One region of the Pseudomonas sp. S1_G07 genome, then DNA from elsewhere that is predicted to be linked to it. Evidence: predicted binding sites of a transcription regulator. Region 1 holds the regulator's gene; the other holds the start of a gene.
What was found. Region 1 encodes FliA, which starts transcription of late flagellar genes. Its sites were predicted from a motif close to CTAAAGTTTNNNNNNNNNNNGCCGNTAA; they were not measured.
Positions count from the first base shown of each region.

Region 2: AB4O05_RS19395 (methyl-accepting chemotaxis protein) is a predicted target of FliA. The motif match lies at 1,414-1,441, and genes of this name have one in related genera.

Region 1 covers NZ_CP162778.1:5,316,682-5,320,204, reverse strand. The annotation lists gene flhF (flagellar biosynthesis protein FlhF) at 1-224, shown strand, start outside; gene fleN (flagellar synthesis regulator FleN) at 331-1,164, shown strand; gene fliA (RNA polymerase sigma factor FliA) at 1,161-1,901, shown strand; gene AB4O05_RS24150 (chemotaxis response regulator CheY) at 2,070-2,444, shown strand; gene AB4O05_RS24145 (protein phosphatase CheZ) at 2,463-3,251, shown strand; gene AB4O05_RS24140 (chemotaxis protein CheA) at 3,263-3,523, shown strand, end outside.
Region 2 covers NZ_CP162778.1:4,261,875-4,265,397, forward strand. The annotation lists gene AB4O05_RS19385 (LysR family transcriptional regulator) at 1-240, opposite strand, end outside; gene AB4O05_RS19390 (aldo/keto reductase) at 361-1,356, shown strand; gene AB4O05_RS19395 (methyl-accepting chemotaxis protein) at 1,500-3,494, shown strand.

The sequences.
Region 1 (3,523 bases):
AAACCGCCAGCCTGGGCGAAGTATTGAGTTTGGCCATCAGCCATGAACTACCGGTTGCCTACCTGACCGATGGGCCGCGGATCCCGGATGATCTGCATCTGCCGCGCCGTCATCAGTTGGTCAGCCGCGCCGTGAGCGTGCAAATGCAAGACGAGCCTAGCGAGGAAGCGATGGCCGATATGTTCGCCGACCTCTACCACAACCCGACAAAACGGGTCGGTTGAAGTCAGGATGAACACCGTGAAATGTACCTACATCGATGGTCTGCAAGCGATTCACGCGGCCAAGCCATGTAGCCTGCGTCTAAGCAAGACAAGGTAAAGAAATAAAATGGGCAGCATGCATCCCGTACAGGTGATCGCGGTGACCGGCGGCAAAGGTGGCGTCGGCAAAACTAACGTGTCAGTGAATTTGTCCCTGGCCCTGGCAGAGCTTGGCCGTCGCGTCATGCTGCTGGATGCGGACCTGGGGCTGGCGAACGTCGACGTTCTGCTCGGGCTGACACCCAAACATACCCTCGCCGATGTGATCGAGGGGCGCTGCGAGCTGCGCGATGTTCTGCTCCAGGGCCCTGGCGGGGTTCGCATCGTGCCGGCCGCCTCCGGCACCCAGAGCATGGTGCACCTGAGCCCGGCGCAGCATGCCGGCCTGATCCAGGCGTTCAGTGATATCGGCGATAACCTCGACGTGCTGGTGATCGACACCGCCGCCGGGATCGGCGAGTCCGTGGTCAGCTTCGTGCGCGCGGCCCAGGAAGTGCTGCTGGTGGTCTGCGATGAACCCACCTCGATCACCGACGCCTATGCGCTGATCAAACTGCTTAACCGTGACTACGGCATGAATCGCTTCCGCGTCCTGGCCAACATGGCCCAGAGCCCGCAGGAAGGTCGCAACCTGTTCGCCAAGTTGACCAAGGTCACGGATCGCTTTCTCGATGTCGCCTTACAATACGTCGGCGCGGTTCCCTACGACGAGTGTGTGCGCAAGGCTGTGCAAAAGCAGCGTGCAGTCTACGAAGCGTTCCCTCGTTCCAAATGTGCACTGGCGTTCAAGGCGATTGCCCAGAAGGTCGATACCTGGCCGTTGCCCGCCAACCCCCGGGGGCATTTGGAGTTTTTCGTCGAGCGATTGGTTCATCAGACGAGCGCAGGACCGGTGCTATGACCGCGAACGGCTATAACGTTTACAAGAAGTCTGCCCGTGACAGTCAGGGTGAGTTGATCGAACGCTATGCGCCGTTGGTCAAGCGTATTGCCTATCACCTGCTGGCTCGCCTTCCCGCCAGCGTCCAGGTCGAAGACCTGATCCAGGCGGGCATGATCGGCCTGCTCGAAGTGTCGACCAAGTACGATGCCAGCAAAGGGGCGAGTTTCGAGACGTATGCGGGTATCCGCATCCGTGGCGCGATGCTCGACGAGGTGCGTAAGGGGGATTGGGCGCCACGTTCGGTACACCGCAATACGCGCATGGTCAGTGACGCAATTCGTGCAATTGAAGCAAAAACCGGTCGCGACGCTAAAGATCACGAAGTTGCGGCCGAACTCCAATTGAGTCTCGACGATTATTACGGGATTTTGAACGACACCTTGGGCAGCCGCCTGTTCAGTTTCGACGACCTGTTGCAGGACGGCGAACACGAAGGGCTGCACGAGGACGGAGCGAGTACTCATATGGAGCCGGCGCGCGACCTGGAAGATGAACGCTTCCAGGGCGCGTTGGCAGACGCGATTGCCAATTTGCCTGAGCGTGAGCGACTGGTATTGGCGCTGTACTACGACGAAGAACTGAACCTCAAGGAAATCGGTGAGGTCCTGGGGGTCAGCGAATCGCGGGTCAGCCAGTTACACAGCCAGTGCGCGGCCCGCTTGCGGGGGCGTTTGGGAGAGTGGCGAGCGCGCTGACAGGCAGTGTGTGGGCGCTTGAGAACTTCACCGCGAGGGTGTTTGACCTTTGCGGTTTGATCCAGGGTGCCCCCGACAGTCCTTTTTGTGTAATGCCTGTTGATTGAAATGGCGCGTCCAGGTGCTGGGCGCGTTTAAGACTGCTTGGAGGTCGAATTGGACAAGAACATGAAAATCCTCATCGTGGATGACTTCTCAACGATGCGGCGGATCATAAAAAACCTGTTGCGTGACCTTGGGTTCACCAACACGGCCGAAGCAGACGACGGGACCACTGCGCTCCCGATGTTGCAAAGTGGCAACTTTGATTTTCTGGTCACTGACTGGAACATGCCGGGTATGACCGGTATCGACTTGCTGCGCAAAGTGCGTGCCGATGAAAGGCTCAAGCACCTGCCGGTATTGATGGTCACCGCTGAAGCCAAACGTGAGCAAATCATCGAAGCCGCCCAGGCCGGGGTCAACGGTTACGTGGTCAAGCCTTTCACTGCACAAGCCTTGAAAGAGAAGATTGAAAAAATCTTCGAACGCATCCACGGCTAATGCCATCGCGGGGGAGCTATGGACAATAACGAAACGTCACAGGGAGACTTTGAGTCAACCCTGAAAAAACATGCTCACCAGTTGGTCGAATGCCTTGAAAGAGGCCAGTTTGGCGAAGCGGTGCAGTTGATCCATGAGCTCAACCAGACCCGTGACCGCGGTCTGTACCAGGAAGTGGGCAAGCTCACGCGTGAGCTGCACAGTGCAATCGTCAATTTCCAGATTGACCCGCACATGCCCCAGGCCGAAGAAATCTCGCAAATCACCGATGCCACCGAACGCCTGTCCTATGTGGTCAGGCTGACTGAGGCGGCGGCCAACCGCACCATGGACCTGGTGGAAAACGCCACGCCCTTGGTCAACGGCATGGCGACGGATGCCCAGGCGCTCAGCGCTGACTGGGGCCGCTTCATGCGCCGTGAAGTGGGGGCTGAAGAGTTTCGTGAGCTGGCCCGTCGGGTCGAAGGGTTCCTGTCACGCAGCGAGCAGGAAAACCGTACGGTTTCCAGCAACCTCAATGACATTCTGCTGGCCCAGGACTACCAGGACCTTACCGGTCAGGTGATCAAGCGCGTGACCCAATTGGTCACCGAAGTGGAAAGCAATCTGCTCAAATTAGTGCTGATGGCAGGCCAGGTTGATCGTTTTGCCGGCATCGAACATGACCGCGCAGCGATCCTCTCGGAAAAAGATCCACAAAAACATCTCGCCAAGGGTGAAGGTCCGCAGATTCATGCCGATAAACGTGAAGACGTTGTGTCAGGTCAGGATGACGTAGATGACCTGTTATCCAGTTTAGGCTTCTAAGGAGCACCCACATGAGCTTCGGCGCCGATGAAGAGATCCTTCAGGATTTCCTTGTAGAGGCCGGCGAAATTTTAGAGCAACTGTCCGAACAACTGGTCGAGCTGGAAAGCCGCCCGGATGATGCGAACCTGCTCAATGCAATTTTTCGCGGTTTTCACACTGTAAAAGGGGGCGCCGGCTTCCTCCAGCTCCATGAGCTGGTGGAGTGCTGCCACATCGCCGAGAACGTCTTCGACATCCTGCGCAAGGGTGAGCGTAAGGTTGATTCGGAG
Region 2 (3,523 bases), 1.1 Mb from region 1:
CTCGGTTTCTTCCAGGTCCGTCAGCAACTGTACGCATCGTTGGTAATACGCGGTGCCGTCCAGGGTCGGGTTGACCTGGCGCGTGGTGCGCTGCAGCAACTGCACGCCCAGGTGCGCCTCCAATTGCTTGATCAACACAGTCACCGAAGCACGGGGCAGTTGCAGGCTGTCAGCGGCCTTGGCGAAGCCGCCCAACTCGACAATGCGGGTGAATACGCGCATGGCGTGGAAACGATCCAAGGGAGGGGCTCCTCAAGAGATTATTTAGATATTACGAATAGTGATAGCGGTTTTAGCCGGTTTATCCCGCTTTTGTCGAGGATAACAATAGAACCCTTCCCTACCCCTGGAGCTGAACCCATGCACACTCGTCAACTCGGCACACATGGCCCCCTCGTTTCCGCCATCGGCCTCGGCTGCATGGGCATGACCGATTTCTACGCCCCTGGCAGCGACACCAGCGAAGCCACCGCCACCTTGCACCGCGCCCTCGAGCTGGGCGTGAATTTCCTCGACACCGCCGACATGTACGGCCCGCACACCAACGAACAACTGATCGGCAAAGCCATCGCCGGCAAACGTGACCAGGTGTTCCTGGCCAGCAAGTTCGGCATCGTGCGCGACCCCGCCCACCCGACGCTGCGCGGCGTCAATGGGCGCCCGGAGTACATCCGCAACGCCATCAACGGTACCTTGCAACGGCTGGGCGTGGAAACCCTGGACCTGTACTACCAGCATCGCATCGACCCGGACGTGGCCATTGAAGAGACCGTCGGCGCCATGGCCGAACTGGTGCAGCAGGGCAAGGTGCGTTACCTGGGCCTGAGCGAGGCCAGCGCCGCCACGCTGGAGCGGGCGCACAAGGTCCATCCGATCAGTGCGTTGCAAAGCGAATTCTCCCTGTGGAGCCGCGACCCGCAGGAAAACGGCTGCCTCGCCGCCTGCCAACGCCTGGGTATCGCATTTGTGCCCTACAGCCCGCTGGGCCGCGGTTTCCTCACCGGTGCACTGAAAAGCCCGGAAGACTTCGGCGCCGATGACTACCGTCGTTTCAGCCCGCGTTTCCAAGGCGAGAACTTTGCCAAGAACCTGCTGTTGGTCAAGCAAGTGCAGGCGCTGGCGGCCGACAAGGGCGTTACGGCCGGGCAGCTGGCGTTGGCCTGGGTACTGGCCCAAGGCGAGTTCATCATTCCGATCCCGGGGACCAAACAACGCGTCTACCTGGAGGAAAACATCGCGGCGGTGTCGATCCGGCTCAGCCCAACCGAGCGGGCGGCGCTGGATGCGATCTTCCCCGCCGATGCCACGGCCGGCCTGCGCTACCCAGAGGCAATCATGGCCATGCTGGATATCTGATCTACCCTTGCCAGGAGCGTCGTTAATCGGCGCTCCGGCTTTCTTGCACCATCGTATCTAAAGGTCCCATTCGCCAAGCCGATAGCCCTACGAAGCTCTAACAAAGCCGCGTCGACAATAAACGCTTCGTAAGGACGACCTCCATGCCCCCACTGCGCTCCATCCAAGCTCGCTACACCCTGTTTCTGGTGCTGTTCGTCCTGGTGTTATTGGTGTTGACCGTCGTCGGAATCGGCCAGATGGTCGCGCCCACGCTGCGACACACCGAAGAACAGGTGGTGCTCAACCGCATCAGTGAGGTGGCTGAACAGATTCAGGGCGAGCTGAATAAAGTCCAGGCCCAGCAACGCACCATCACCCAGACCATTCCCCTGCTCGACAGCGACGCCATCGACAAGGTCCTGCCCGGCCTGGTGGACCAGTACGGCGAGCTGAAGGTGTTCGGCGGCGGTATCTGGCCGCTGCCCAACCAGCGCACACCGGGGCGCAACAAGCACAGTACGTTCTGGCACCGCGATGCCTCCGGCAAGCTGGCGGTGAACACCTTCTGGAACAGCGACCCCGCGCCCAACTACTACGACCAGAGCTGGTACAAAGGCGGACTCGCCGCACCGCGCGGGCAATGTGCCTGGGCCGCGGCCTACAAAGACGACGCCAGCCAGGAGCCACGCACCAACTGCGCCATGGCGATCCAGCGCGATGGCGCGGCGTACGGCGTGGCCACCATCGACGTGACCCTGGGCTTCTTCAATGACCTGGTGGCCAGCAAGGAAAAAGACATAGGCGGGCAAATGCTGATCGTCGAGGGCGACGGCAAGATCATCAGCAACAGCACGCGCCTGAGCAGCCCGGTGGTGTTGAAGAACATCAGCGAGCTCACCGGCACCTCGGCGTTCGCCGCCCAGATCAGCAAAGCCCTGGCCCACCGTGACCAGGCGCTGCAACGCAGCGAATTCGATAACGGCGGCGTGGCCAGCACCTTCTATATGCGCCCGATCCAAGGCACGCCGTGGTTCCTTGCCACCGCCCTGCCCACCTCGTTGATTACCGCCCAGCGTGACGATGTACTCGGCAGCCTGGCGTTGCTGCAAATCCCCATGGTATTGCTGCTGGTACTGCTGGCGGTGTATGCGATCCGCCAATTGGTGCAGCGCATGAAAATCCTGAAAACCAATATCGATGCCCTGTCCACCGGCGACGCCGACCTGACGCGCCGCATCACCATCCGCGCCGAGGACGAACTGGGCGCCATCGGCCATTCGGTGAACCGCTTTATCGTCTACCTGCAGAACATGATCGGCGAAGTGACCCAGGCCACTGGCGCCATGTCCTCGGGTCTTGAGCAATTGCAGCAGACCTCGGCGCACACCAATAGCATTCTGGTGCGCCACGCCTCGGAGACCGACCAGACCGTCACCGCCATTACTGAGATGAGTTCCACCGCCGACACCGTGGCGCAAAATGCAGCAGAAACAGCGTCCTTCACCCAGCGCGCCAATGAACATGCGGACCGTTCCCGCGTGGTGGTGGGCGAAGCGTCCACCAGCGTCAGCGCCTTGATCGGCGAGGTCGCCAGTGCCACCCAGACCGTGGAAAACATGCGCCAGGACGCCGCGCGCATCACCGAAACCCTGGGCGTGATCGGTGCGATTGCCGGCCAGACCAACCTGCTGGCGCTCAACGCGGCGATTGAAGCGGCGCGGGCCGGCGAACAAGGCCGCGGCTTTGCGGTGGTGGCCGACGAAGTGCGGGCATTGGCCGCGCGCACCCAGGCCAGCACCTCGCAGATCAACGAGATGCTGGCACGCCTGACCACGGGGGTGAGCTCGTCGGTGGCCGCGATGGAAAACACCCAGGCCAGTTGCCAGTCGGCAGCGGATGCCACCGCGCGGGTCAACACGGGGCTGGATGAAATGGCCGGCTCGGTCAGCCATATCAACAACCTCAGCACCCAGATCGCCACGGCCGCCGAACAGCAAAGTGCGGTCACCGAGGAGATCAACCGCAGCATGGTACAAATCCGACATATGGTCGAAGAGCTGGTGCAGAGCGGTCATGCTACTGAAACCAATACGCAAAGCCTGCTGGACGCCAATGGTCGGGTGATCAGCCTGATGAGTCGCTTCAAAGTCCGTTGACCCATTGCCCGGACACTCCCGTGCAAAGC